One region of the Streptomyces sp. S07_1.15 genome, then DNA from elsewhere that is predicted to be linked to it. Evidence: riboswitches for the same ligand, from Rfam matches in the RefSeq annotation. Region 1 holds a riboswitch; each other region holds the start of a gene.

What was found. Region 1 has a riboswitch for thiamine pyrophosphate ahead of thiC (phosphomethylpyrimidine synthase ThiC). Riboswitches for the same ligand answer to the same signal wherever they lie in the genome.
Region 2: another riboswitch for thiamine pyrophosphate. It lies ahead of thiO (glycine oxidase ThiO); the one in region 1 lies ahead of thiC (phosphomethylpyrimidine synthase ThiC).
Region 3: another riboswitch for thiamine pyrophosphate. It lies ahead of LIX60_RS08125 (thiamine ABC transporter substrate binding subunit); the one in region 1 lies ahead of thiC (phosphomethylpyrimidine synthase ThiC).

Annotation. Positions count from the first base shown of each region.
Region 1 is NZ_JAJBZK010000001.1:3,520,527-3,525,055, reverse strand. Features, by position in the region: gene LIX60_RS15180 (cupin domain-containing protein) at 1-188, shown strand, start outside; gene LIX60_RS15175 (DUF5326 family protein) at 326-553, shown strand; gene LIX60_RS15170 (SsgA family sporulation/cell division regulator) at 886-1,323, shown strand; gene LIX60_RS15165 (YibE/F family protein) at 1,399-2,736, opposite strand; TPP riboswitch at 2,806-2,962, shown strand; gene thiC (phosphomethylpyrimidine synthase ThiC) at 2,955-4,529, shown strand, end outside.
Region 2 is NZ_JAJBZK010000001.1:5,727,673-5,732,201, reverse strand. Features, by position in the region: gene LIX60_RS24555 (NAD(P)/FAD-dependent oxidoreductase) at 1-978, opposite strand, end outside; TPP riboswitch at 1,176-1,288, shown strand; gene thiO (glycine oxidase ThiO) at 1,285-2,562, shown strand; gene thiS (sulfur carrier protein ThiS) at 2,559-2,783, shown strand; gene LIX60_RS24540 (thiazole synthase) at 2,787-3,701, shown strand; gene pknB (Stk1 family PASTA domain-containing Ser/Thr kinase) at 4,071-4,529, shown strand, end outside.
Region 3 is NZ_JAJBZK010000001.1:1,937,270-1,941,798, forward strand. Features, by position in the region: gene LIX60_RS08120 (iron ABC transporter permease) at 1-1,242, opposite strand, end outside; gene LIX60_RS08125 (thiamine ABC transporter substrate binding subunit) at 1,380-2,474, opposite strand; TPP riboswitch at 2,515-2,619, opposite strand; gene rlmN (23S rRNA (adenine(2503)-C(2))-methyltransferase RlmN) at 2,639-3,745, opposite strand; gene LIX60_RS08135 (phosphatidate cytidylyltransferase) at 3,890-4,529, opposite strand, start outside.

The DNA.
Region 1 (4,529 bases):
AGCAGCCGCACCGGCAGGACGAGATCTACGTCGTCATCACCGGCCGGGCCTCGATCACGGTCGGCACCGAGACCACCACGGTGGCCCGCGGCAGTGTCGTGTACGTACCGGCCGGGGTGCCGCACAAGTTCCACCACATCAGCGAGGACCTCCGGGTCATGGTGGTCTTCTCTCCCCCGGAGAGCTGACCCACCGCCTCCGGGCCCCGTAGGGGACGGGTCAGGGAAGGACGGGGGCAGCGGCCCCTCCGCCGCGCCCCCGGCGCGTCTAGCATCGGAAGCAGCCGGAGATCCCGGCTCGGCAATCGGGAAGCAGGGGAACGACAGTGGCGGTCAAGGAGATCTTCGAAGGTCTGCCGTGGTGGGTGAAGTGGGTCGCCATTCCGGTCCTGGCGCTCATCGTGTTCGGCGGCCTGCTCATGAACGTGGTCGGCTTCATCATCGGACTGCTGTTCAAGGTTCTGGTGTTCGTCGCCCTGGTGGCCGGTCTGGTCTACGTCGTCCGGAAGTTCGGCACGGCCTCACGGGACGGGTCCTCGCGCGGCGACTGGTGAAGCGCGTCGCCGGTGCCGGCCGGGTGCCCTGTCCACCGGCCGGCCGGATGCCCGTGTCCGGTCCGCGTCCGAGCCCCGGCCCGCCGGCCGGGGCTCGGCGCCGTCGCGTTCATCCCGTCGTCTTTCTCCGCCCCGACCCCATGGCGGTCAGCAACTCCTTGCGCCGAAACGGCTACGCTGCGCACTGGGCGGACTTCCCTGTGGCCCCGCCCGCACCTGAAACACCTGCACCACCACTCCTAGCGGTCCCGCCGGAGCGTTGAGCACCACGGCGCCGGGAGGACCGAGGAGGCTCCAGGACAGGCCACCCGAGCGACACGGGGCAGTGGACCATGCGCGACACGATTCAGGCAGAGCTGATGATGAGCTTCCTCGTCTCCGAGGAGCTCTCCTTCCGCATTCCGGTGGAGCTGGAGTACGAACCGGCCGACCCCTTCGCGGTCCGCTTCACCTTCCATCTGCCGGGCGACGCACCGGTGACCTGGGCATTCGCCCGCGATCTGCTGCTGGACGGGCTGAGCGCGCCCACCGGTGACGGTGACGTACACATCGCTCCCGTCACCCCCGGCGTGCTCTCCGACGTCTTCATCCGGCTCCAGGTCGGCGAGGACCGCGCCACCTTCCGGGCGGGCGCGGCCCCGCTGGTGGCCTTCCTCGACCGGACCGACCGCATCGTCCCCATGGGACAGGAGCAGTCCGCCGGGGACTTCGACGACCGTCTGGCGGAGACACTCGACCGCATCCTCTCCCAGGCCCGCAACGCGGGCTGAGTTCCCGGGCCGCGCGGACGGCGGCGGGCGCGGCCGGCCACCGGCCCGGCACACCCGGCGCCTTCGTCCGCGCGGTCACGGCTTGCGGCGGCGCCCGCGCCCCCGCCCGCCCTCCGCGCGCCGCGGCTGCCCCGTCTCCGTCCCCGCACCCTGCGCCGAGACGGCCGCGGCGGACCGGTCCGCCGAGACGACGAGCGCCGCGAGGCCGGTGGTGACCGGCACCGAGGCGATCAGCCCGATGCTGCCCACCAGCGTCCGGACGATCTCCTCGGCCACGACCTCGCTCAGCGCGACCGTGCCGACGCTGCTCCGCGCGATGGAGAACAGCAGCAGCAGTGGCAGGGCGGCACCCGCGTAGGCCAGCACCAGGGTGTTGACCACCGACGCGATGTGGTCGCGCCCGATCCGGATGCCCGCCCGGTACAGCCGCCGCGCCGACATCGTCGGATCCGCCTGCTTCAGCTCCCACACCGCCGAGGTCTGAGTGACCGTCACATCGTCGAGCACGCCCAGCGAACCGATGATGACGCCGGCCAGCAGCAGGCCGCTCATCTCGATGTCCGGGTAGAGGCCGTGGATGAGCCCGGTCTCGTCGGAGGTGTTGCCGGTCAGCCTCGCCCAGTCGATGAAGACGGACCCCAGCACACCGATCAGCAGCAGGGAGATCAGCGTGCCCAGGACGGCCACGGAGGTACGGGCCGTCAGCCCGTGGCAGAGGTAGAGCGCGGCCAGCATGATGGCGCTGCTGCCGATCACCGCGACGAGCAGGGGATTCTCCCCCTGCAGGATCGCGGGGAGGATGAAGAGCGTCAGCACCCCGAAGCTGACGACCAGGGAGACCAGCGCGAACAGCCCGCGCAGCCTTCCCACCGCCACCACGGCGAGCGCGAAGAGCCCGGCGAGCAGCGAGATCGGAACCTCGCGGTCCACATCCGTCACCGAGTACTGCAGCTCCCGGGGCGCGTCCGGCGCGTACGCCACGACCACGCCCTGACCCTCGCTCAGCCGGCGGGTGGAGTCCGGCTGGACGATCTCCGTGAACTCGCGTCCCTTGTCGTCGCCGGTGGTGACGCGCACGGTCGCCTTCTCGCAGATGTCGCCACGGGCTTCCCCCGGTGTGCCGGGCGTCTCCGGCTGCCCCTCGCCGGGCGGCTGTCCGCCTCCCGCGTTCACGTCGGAGCACTTCACCTTCTCGACGCCGACGACTTCGCCCTGCTCCATCTGCCGGTCCATGCCGACCCCGCTCGGCTCGTGCCCCGGCGTGCCACCGGGCCAGAGCACCAGCAGCCCGACGGCGACGGCCGCGGCGAACGGGATCAGCACCGCGGCGATGATCTTGCGCAGTCTCCGGGACACGGGAGCCGCCGGGCCGTGGGCGTGGGTGTGCGCGTGGCTTTCGGGGATCGAGGTCACCGCCAGATCATCGCAAGAAGAGGGGCCCTCTGGTCATGAACACCGGGGCGGCGTTAGCGTGGGGGCTGCCTTTGCACACGCGGGAGCTCGGAGCACCGGGCTGAGAGGGCGCTGACCTCCGTACACGGAGTGGCCGGGACCGGCCGTACCGTCGCGGAAGCCGCTGCGCCGACCGCCGAACCTGGTACCGGGTAATGCCGGCGTAGGGAGTAGGTCTCATGACCGTTCAGGATGCGCACACGTCTGCCCGGGAACCCGGCGGGAACGGGAACGGGCCGATCGGATGGCACAAGGACCATCTGACCGGCTCACGCCCGGACTTGCGGGTTCCGGTACGACGGGTGCACCTCACCAACGGCCGCGACGTCACGCTGTACGACACGTCCGGCCCGTACACCGATCCCACTGTCGACACCGATGTCCGGCGCGGCCTGGCGCCGCTCCGGGAGGGCTGGATCACCGGCCGAGGCGATACCGAGGAGTACGACGGGCGGCCGCCGCGCCCCGAGGACGACGGCCTCAGGGCCACCGGCCCCGGCGGCGGGCTGCGGAATCTCGACGCCGTCTTCCCCGGCGGGCCGCGGCGCCCCCGCCGCAGCCGGGACGGCTCCCCCGTCACCCAGCTCGCCTACGCGCGACGCGGTGAGATCACCGCCGAGATGGAGTACGTCGCGCTCCGGGAGAACGTCTCCCCGGAAACCGTCCGCGAGGAGATCGCCGCGGGGCGTGCGGTGCTGCCGGCCAACGTCAACCACCCCGAGACCGAACCGATGATCATCGGCAAGCGGTTCCTGGTGAAGGTCAACGCCAACATCGGCAACTCGGCCGTCACCTCCTCCATCGAGGAGGAGGTCGAGAAGATGACCTGGGCCACCCGCTGGGGCGCCGATACGGTCATGGACCTGTCCACCGGCCGCAACATCCACACGACCCGCGAGTGGGTGCTGCGCAACTCCCCCGTCCCCATCGGCACCGTCCCGCTCTACCAGGCCCTGGAGAAGGTCGACGGCCGGGCCGAGGAGCTGACCTGGGACATCTACAAGGACACCGTCATCGAACAGGCCGAGCAGGGCGTGGACTACATGACGGTCCACGCCGGGGTCCTGCTCCGCTACGTCCCCCTGACGGCCCGCCGGAAGACCGGCATCGTCTCGCGCGGCGGCTCCATCATGGCCGCCTGGTGCCTGGCCCACCACAAGGAGAGCTTCCTCTACGAGAACTTCGAGGAGCTCTGCGAGATCCTCGCGGCCTATGACGTCACGTTCTCGCTCGGCGACGGGCTGCGCCCCGGCTCCGTCGCGGACGCCAACGACGAGGCGCAGTTCGCCGAACTGCGCACCCTGGGCGAGCTGAACACCGTCGCCAAGGCCCACGGCGTGCAGACGATGATCGAGGGCCCGGGCCATGTCCCGATGCACAAGATCAAGGAGAACATCGACCTCCAGCAGGAGATCTGCGAGGAGGCGCCGTTCTACACGCTGGGCCCGCTGACCACCGATGTGGCGCCCGGCTACGACCACATCACCTCGGGCATCGGGGCGGCGATGATCGCCTGGTGGGGGACGGCGATGCTCTGCTACGTCACCCCCAAGGAGCACCTGGGGCTGCCCGACCGCGACGATGTGAAGACCGGTGTCATCACGTACAAGATCGCGGCGCACGCGGCGGATCTGGCGAAGGGGCATCCGGGAGCCCAGGAGTGGGACGACGCGCTGTCCGACGCGCGTTTCGAGTTCCGCTGGGAGGACCAGTTCAACCTGGCGCTCGACCCGGACACGGCACGGGCCTTCCAC
Region 2 (4,529 bases), 2.2 Mb from region 1:
CACCGGGTCGTACACGGGGGTCTCCTCGGCGCGGCGCGCGATGCGCGCGGCCACGGTGACCGGTCCCCGGAAGGCGTTGTCCCAGTGGTGGATCAGCAGCCGCTCGCCGTAGCGGGCGGAGGGGAAGGAGGCGCAGTCGCCGACCGCGTAGACGTCCGGCAGGGAGGTGCCCAGCCGCTCGTCGGCCCGTACGGAGCCGTCCGCGCCGAGCTCGACGCCGGAACCCGCCAGCCAGCCGGTGGCGGGCCGGGCGCCGATGCCGACGACAACGGCGTCCGCGCGGAGCCGGCTGCCGTCCCCGAGGAGGACGCCGCCGGACTCGACGGCGGCGACGCGGGTGCCGGTGAGGAGGCGGGCGCCCGCCTCCTCGTACCAGCCCGCCATGGGCGCGGTGACCTCGGCCGGGAGGGCGTCGGCCAGCGGGCGGCCGGTGGCCTCGACGACGGTGACGGGGCAGCCCGCCTCGCGTGCGGCGGTGGTGAGCTCGGCGCCGATCCAGCCCGCGCCGACGATGACGATCCGGCGGCCGGCGGCGAGCACCGGGCGCAGCCGTTCGGCGTCGTCGAGGGTGCGCAGCACGTGCACGCCGGGCGAGGTCTCGCTGCCGGGGAGGCCGATGGGATCGGCGCCGGTGGCGATGACGAGGTGGTCGTACGGGAGGACGGTGTCCCCGGCGACGACCAGCCGGTCGGCGGCGCGGAGCGCGTTCGCCGGGTGGCCGAGCAGCAATTCGACGTCCAGGGCGGCGAAGTCGATGCCGAGCGATGTGGCTCCGGCCGGACCGGTGGCCGCGCCGGCCGACGCGCCCCCCTCGGCACCGGCGGCCGCGTTCCCGCCGTGCCCGCCGTGCCCGCCCTGGAGTACCGCCTTCGACAACGGCGGCCGGTCGTACGGCGGGTGGCTCTCGGCGCCGAGCAGGGTGATGGCGCCCGGCCAGCCCTCCTCGCGGAGCGCGACCGCGGTCCGCGCCCCCGCCATGCCCGCGCCGACGATCACGACTCGCTCTGCTGTCCGCCTGTCCTCGCTCACGCGTTCACTCTAGGACCGCCCCGGCGGACACCGCGGGCGGTCCCCGGCGGCCGGGCCGCGCACGGGTCCCGCGCCCGGGCGGACGGCGGGCCCGCGACCCGGCCGGGCCTTACAGCGGTCGGCGCGGGGGCGTTAGGGTGGCGGGCACAAGCACTCGCGGGAGCCCGGAGGACCGGGCTGAGAGGGAGGCCGGACCGCCTCCGACCGTACGAACCTGATCCGGGTCATGCCGGCGAAGGGAGGAGCTGGACGCCCATGCACACATCACCGGGGAACGCGCACAGCTGCGCCGAGGGGCACGCGGGCGGAGGCGGGCGCGGAGCCGCCCGGCACACCCATGACGTACTGGTCGTCGGGGGCGGCATCATCGGCCTGGTCACCGCCTGGCGCGCGGCCCAGCGCGGCCTGGACACCGCCGTCGCCGACCCCGCTCCGGGCGGCGGTGCCGCGCAGGTGGCCGCCGGGATGCTGGCCGCCGTCTCCGAACTCCACTACGGCGAGCAGACGCTGCTGGGTCTCAACCTGGCCTCCGCCGCGCGCTATCCGGCGTTCGCGGCCGAGCTGGAGGAGGCGAGCGGCCAGGACATCGGTTACCGGGCCTGCGGCACCCTCGCGGTCGCCCTGGACGCCGACGACCGCGCCCACCTGCGCGAACTGCACGCCCTGCAACTGGCGTCCGGACTGGACGCGCAGTGGCTGACGGGCCGTGAGTGCCGGCGTCTGGAACCCATGCTGGCGCCGGGGGTGCGCGGCGGTCTGCGGGTGGACGGCGATCACCAGTGCGATCCGCGGCGGCTGGCGACCGCCCTGGTGCGCGCCTGTGAACGCGCGGGGGTCGTCTTCCACCGGCAGCGCGCCGGGCGGCTGTCCGTCTCGGCGGACCGCGCGACCGGCGCCGTCCTGGACGACGGCACCGGGGTCGCGGCGGGGCTGACCGTGCTGGCCGCCGGGAGCATGAGCGGACGGCTCCAGGGGATTCCGGAGGAGGTGCTGCCACCGGTGCGGCCGGTCAAGGGGCAGGTGCTGCGGCTGCGGGTGCCCGAGCGGTACGCGCCCTTCCTCTCCCGCACCGTACGGGCCGTGGTGCGCGGCGGACAGGTCTACCTGGTGCCGCGCGAGAACGGCGAACTGGTGATCGGTGCGACCAGTGAGGAACTCGGCTGGGACACCACCGTCACCGCGGGCGGGGTGTACGAACTCCTGCGCGACGCCCATGAGCTGGTGCCCGGTCTGACCGAACTGCCGCTCACCGAGACCCGCGCGGGCCTGCGCCCCTGCTCGCCCGACAACGCCCCGCTGCTCGGCCCGTCCGCACTGCCCGGCCTGCATCTGGCGACGGGCCACCACCGCAACGGTGTTCTCCTCACGCCGGTCACCGGGGACGCGATGGCCGAGGCGCTGGCCACCGGCGCGCTGCCGGAGGAGGCCCGCGCCTTCTCGCCGCTGCGGTTCGCGGGCGGCGCCGCAGCCACCGAAGCCACCGGCGCGGCCGGCGCCGCATCCGCTTCCGCACGACAGGAGCAGCCCGTATGACCGTCGACGTCAACACGACCGTGACCGTTTCCGTCAACGGGGCCTCCCGCGACCTGCCCGCCGGCACCACGCTGGACGCGCTGGTCGCCGGCTTCACCCGGGCCCGCACCGGGGTCGCCGCCGCCGTCAACGAGACCGTCGTCCCGCGCGGCGCCTGGCCCGCCACCCGGCTCGGCGCGGGCGACCGCGTCGAGATCCTCACCGCCGTCCAGGGAGGCTGACCCATGGCCGACACCACCGTGTACGACGGCACCGCGCACGCGGGCACCGCGCCCGCCGCGCCCGGCCCGTCCCCGGACGCGCCGCCCCCGTCCGCGACCGCGCCCTCGCCCGCTCACGAACCCGCCGCCGACCCGCTGGTCATCGCGGGGGTCCCGTTCGCGTCCCGGCTCATCATGGGCACCGGCGGCGCCTCCAGCCTGGACGTCCTGGAGCGCGCCCTCACCGCCTCCGGCACCGAGCTGACGACCGTCGCGATGCGCCGGCTGGACCCGACCGTGCAGGGCTCCGTCCTGTCCGTCCTGGACCGGCTCGGCATCCGCGCGCTGCCCAACACCGCGGGCTGCTTCACCGCCGGGGAAGCCGTCCTCACCGCCCGCCTCGCCCGTGAGGCGCTCGGCACGGACTGGGTAAAGCTGGAGGTGGTCGCCGACGAGCGCACCCTGCTGCCCGACCCGGTCGGCCTGCTGGACGCCGCCGAGACCCTCGTCGACGACGGCTTCACCGTCCTGCCCTACACCAACGACGATCCCGTGCTGGCGCGGCGGCTGGAGGAGGCGGGCTGCGCCGCGATCATGCCGCTGGGCTCCCCCATCGGCTCCGGGCTCGGCATCCGCAACCCGCACAACTTCCAGCTGATCACCGAGCGGGCCGGGGTGCCCGTCATCCTCGACGCGGGCGCGGGCACCGCCTCCGACGCGGCCCTGGCCATGGAGCTGGGCTGCGCCGCCGTGATGCTGGCCTCGGCGGTGACCCGCGCGCAGGAACCGGAGCTGATGGCGCACGCCATGCGGCACGCCGTGGAGGCGGGCCGGCTGGCGCACCGCGCGGGCCGCATCCCGCGCCGGCACTTCGCCGAGGCGTCCTCGCCCGCCGAGGGCCGCGCGGCGCTGGACCCGGAGCGGCCGGCCTTCGGCTGACGGGCTGACCGGCTGGCGGAGGGCGCGGCGGGCCCGGCCGGGGAACGGGAGGGACGGACGGCAGCGGGACGCGCCGGGCCGGGGGCGGCACCGGGCCCCGGCCCGCGCGGTTCCCGGTCCCGCCACCGCGACGGCACGGCCCCGGAGCCGTGACGGGACTCACGTCCGCCTCCGCGCCCGCCCGGCCCCTCGCCACCCGCCGCCGCCCCGCCCCCGTACGCCCCAACGGCCGCTCCCGGGGCGGCCGGTGCGGCCCCGCGCCCCGCCGCCCGCCGGTTTCCCACCCGCTGTCACATTCCGGTAGCAGTGCGGCCACGGGCGCCCCGGGGAGGGCCCGCACCGCGCGCCACGGCTCGTAGACTCACCAGCGTGGATACGACCCTGCAGGACCCCTCCCCCGGCCCGCGCCGGGAGGACCCGCTGGTCGGGCAGGTGCTCGACGGCCGCTACCGGATCGACGCGCGGATCGCCACCGGCGGTATGGCCACCGTCTACCGGGGTCTCGACACCCGGCTCGACCGTGTGCTCGCGCTCAAGGTGATGCACCCGGGGCTCGCGGCCGACGCCGCCTTCGTCGAGCGGTTCATCCGCGAGGCGAAGGCCGTGGCACGGCTCGACCACCCCAATGTCGTCGGGGTGTACGACCAGGGCGACGACGGCACCCATGTCTTCCTCGCCATGGAGTACGTCGCCGGGTGCACCCTGCGCGACGTGCTGCGCGAGCGCGGGGCGCTCCGCCCCCGGGCCGCCCTGGACATCCTGGAGCCCGTGCTCGCCGCGCTCGGCGCCGCGCACCTCGGCGGGCTCGTCCACCGCGACATGAAGCCG
Region 3 (4,529 bases), 1.6 Mb from region 1:
CGGCACGCCGACCAGGGCCTGCGCCAGCGGCACCAGGATCCAGGCGGACCGCAGGTCCAGGGGCGGCTCGTCGAGCGCGAGGAGGAAGCCGAAGCCGACCGTCACGGCCGAGGTGCCCAGCGGCAGCATCAGCAGCGCGTCGAACCCCCGTACGAGTCTTCCGGCCCGCCGGGTCAGGGCCGCCGCGGCCAGACCGCCGACCACCAGGGCGATCAGGGTGGCCACGGCCGCGAACGCCAGGGAGTTGCCCACCGCCTCCAGCGGCGCCACGGTGAACGTCCCGCCCTCCTCGGACCCCAGCGCCCGGTAGAAGGCGAAGCCGTAGCCGTCCGGTGCGTCCAGCGAGCGCTCGACGAGCACCCCCAGCGGCAGCAGGAGCAGCAGCGCGACGACCGTGACCGTGGAGCCCAGCATGGCCCACTGGCCGGCGCCGCGGGGACGGCGGGAGGTGTGCGCGGGGTCGACCAGCCGCAGCGCGCTCTCGCGCCGCCGCACCGTCCGGGCGTGCAGCAGGAGCAGGCCGCCGACGGCGCAGAACTGCAGCAGCGTCAGCACGGCTGCCGTCGGCAGGTCGAGCAGTTGTGCGGTCTGCCGGTAGATCTCGACCTCCAGGGTCGAGTAGCGCGGACCGCCGAGGATCTGGACCACCCCGAAGGAGGTGAAGGTGAAGAGGAAGACCATCAGCGCCGCGGCGGCAACGGCGGGCGCCAGCGCCGGCAGGGTGATCCGGCGCCAGGCGGTGAGGCGGCTCGCGCCGAGCATCCGCGCGGCCTCCTCCTGGCGGGGGTCGAGCTGGGCCCACAAGCCGCCGACCGTCCGCACCACGACCGCGTAGTTGAAGAACACATGGGCGAGCAGGATCGCCCACACCGTGGTGTCCAGCCGGACGCCCCACAGCTCGTCCAGCAGTCCGCCGCGTCCCAGCAGCGCCAGGAAGGCCGAGCCGGCCACGACGGTGGGCAGGACGAACGGCACCACCACCAGCGCCCGCAGCAGCCGCTTGCCGGGGAAGTCGAGGCGGGCGAAGACATAGGCGCCCGGCAGCGCGACGGCCACGGTCAGCGCCGTGGACGCCGCCGCCTGCCACGCGGTGAACCAGAGCACGTCCAGGACGAGCGGGTCCGTCAGCACCGTGCCGGCCCGCCCGAACCGCCACCGCCCCCCGTCGCGCAGCCCCCGGGCCACGATCGCGGCCACCGGGTGGACGAAGAACAGGGCGAAGAAGGCCGCCGGAACGGCCATCAGCGCGAGCCGGACCACGGTGCCGGAGCCGCGGCCCGGCCGCCCGCCCGGCCGCCGCCCCGCCGGTGACGGCGGAGCGGGCGGAGGCGGTGCGGACGGCGACGGGGGCGCAGCCGGGGCCGGCTCCGCCCCGGCGGTCACCTCGGAACGAGCTGGGACCATGCCTTGACCCACCGCTCACGGTTCTCGGCGATCTTCTCCGGGGCCAGGGAAGCGGGCTTCTCGATCGTCGCCCCGTACCGGGTGAAGACCTCCGGCAGCTTGACGTCCGTCCGGGCGGGGTGGACGAACATCTGCAGCGGCACGTCCTCCTGGAAGGTCTCGCTCAGCAGGAAGTCCAGGAGTTCCTTGCCGCCCTCGGGGTTCTCGGCGCCGTCCAGCAGCCCGGCGAACTCGGTCTGCCGGAAGCAGGTGCCCTTCGCCACCCCCGTCGGCCCCTCCTCGGGCAGCGGGTCCTGCCCCAGCACCTCGGCGGGCGGGCTGGAGGCGTAGGAGACGACGAGGGGCTTGTCGCCCTTGCCCTTGCCGCCGCCGGAGCCGGAGAAGCGGTCGTTGTAGGCCTGCTCCCAGCCGTCGACCACCTCGACGCCGTTGGCCTTGAGCTTCTTCCAGTAGTCCTGCCAGCCGTCGTCGCCGTACTCGGCCGCGGTGGCGAGGAGGAAGCCCAGCCCCGGCGAGGAGGTGGCGGCGTTCTCGGTGACCAGCAGGTCCTTGTAGGCGGGTTCGACCAGGTCGGCGAAGGTCTCCGGCGGCGCCAGCCGCTTCTTCTCGAACCAGCCGCGGTCGTAGTTGACGCAGATGTCGCCGTAGTCGACGGGCGTGACCCGGTGCTTCGCCCGGTCGAGCCGGAGTTCCTCCGGTACCTTCTCCAGGCCCCTGGCCTCGTACGGCGTGAAGATCCCGTGGTCGAGGGCGCGCGAGAGCAGGGTGTTGTCGACGCCGAAGAGGACGTCGCCCTGCGGGTTGCCCTTGGACAGCACGGCCTGGTTGACGGTCGTGCCGGCGTCGCCGCCGCGCAGGATCTCGACCTTGCGGCCGGTCTGCTCGGTGAACTCCTTCAGCACGTCGTCGGAGACGGCGAACGAGTCATGGGTGACCAGGGTGACGGCCGCGGTCTCGCCGCCGTCCTTCCCGGCGGGATCACCGGAGCCGCCGCACGCGGCGAGCGAGGTGATGCCCAGCGCGGTGACGAGCAGCGCGGCGGCGGACCGTCCGCGGAGGTGCGTGGTCATGAGTGGTGCCTCCCCTGAAGCGGGCAGGGCACGACAGCTTGTCGAGTGGTGACCGAACTCCCTACGCCGGTATGACCCGGTTCAGGTTCGAGGGTCTGCGGCTGCTGCCGCACTCTCAGCGCTGTGCGCTCCCCTGTCGGAATAGACGTTCGAAAACGACGATATCAGCGCTCCGCGGCGGCCAGCTGACCGCATGCGCCGTCGATCTCCTGGCCCCGGGTGTCCCGGACGGTCACCGGCACCCGGTGGGCCTCCAGCGCGGCCACGAACGCCTTCTCGTCCTCGGGCCGCGAGGCGGTCCACTTCGAGCCGGGCGTGGGGTTGAGCGGGATGAGGTTGACGTGCACGCGGCGGCCCTTGAGCAGCCGGCCGAGCAGATCGCCGCGCCAGGCCTGGTCGTTGATGTCGCGGATCAGCGCGTACTCGATGGAGACCCGGCGGCCGGACTTCTCGGCGTACTCCCAGGCGGCGTCGAGCACTTCGCGCACCTTCCACCGGGTGTTGACCGGCACGAGGGTGTCGCGGAGCTCGTCGTCCGGGGCGTGCAGCGAGACCGCGAGCCGGCAGCTGAAGCCCTCGTCGGCGAAGCGCAGCATCGCCGGGACGAGACCGACGGTGGAGACGGTGATGCCGCGCTGCGAGAGCCCGAGGCCGTCCGGCTCGGGGTCGGTGAGCCGCCGGATGGCGCCGACGACGCGGTTGTAGTTGGCGAGCGGCTCGCCCATCCCCATGAAGACGATGTTCGACAGCCGGGCCGGCCCGCCGGGGATGTCGCCGTCCCGCAGCGCCCGCATGCCGTCCACGATCTGGTGCACGATCTCGGCGGTCGACAGATTGCGGTCGAGACCGGCCTGGCCGGTGGCGCAGAAGGGGCAGTTCATCCCGCAGCCGGCTTGCGAGGAGACGCACATGGTGACCCGGTCCGGGTAGCGCATCAGGACCGACTCGACGAGCGTGCCGTCGAAGAGCCGCCACAGCGTCTTGCGGGTGGTGTCGTCGTCGCAGCTGATGTGCCGCACGACGGTCATGAGTTCGGGCAGCAGTTCGGCCGCGAGCTTCTCACGGGCCGCCGCGGGGATGTCCGTCCAGGCCGCCGGGTCGTCGGCGTACCGGGCGAAGTAGTGACGCGAGACCTGGCCGGCCCGGAACGGCTTCTCGCCGATGGCCGCCACCGCGTCACGGCGCTCGGCGGGGGTGAGGTCGGCAAGATGCCGCGGCGGCTTCTTGGCCCCGCGCGGCACGGCAAAAGTGAGTTCTCCGGGCTTAGGCATGATTCCTCCAGTGTCGCAGACGCCGGACGGTCCCCCGGCGCCCCGCGGACGAGGCTCCCGTCACCCGGCCGCGGTCCGCTGCCGGAGACGCGCCCAGGCCCCTGCCGAACCGCTGCGGCAGGGGCCTGGCGTGCGCCGGAGGACTCAGCCCGCGCCGGTGAAGACCACCAGCAGCAGCCACGCCACCGGAGCGGTGGGCAGCAGCGAGTCCAGGCGGTCCATGATCCCGCCGTGGCCGGGGAGCAGCGTGCCCATGTCCTTGATCCCGAGGTCCCGCTTGATCATGGACTCGCCGAGGTCGCCCAGGGTGGCGCTGCCCGCGACCGCCAGGCCCAGCAGCAGGCCCTCCCACCAACTGCCCCCGTCGATGAGGAACTCCAGGCACAGCGCGCCGGCCACCATGGAGAAGCCGACCGCCCCGAGCAGTCCCTCGCGCGTCTTGCCGGGGCTGATGCGCGGCGCGAGCTTGTGCGTGCCGAAGCGCCAGCCGACGGCGTAGGCGCCGGTGTCGCTGACCACGGTGAGCACCAGGAAGACCAGCACCCACCAGGCGCCGTCGCCGGCGGCCAGCATCAGCGCCACGAAGGTGGCGAGGAACGGCACGTAGAAGGCGGCGAAGAGAGCGGCCGTGACGTCACGGAGGTAGTTCTCCGGGGCGTCCGTCATCCGCCAGGCCAGGACGGCGAGCGCGGTGAGCGCCATGGCGACCCAGGCGCCCTCCGGGCCCCGCAGGTATCCCGCGACGACCATGGCGACGCCGCCGAGGGCCAGCGGCACCAGTGGC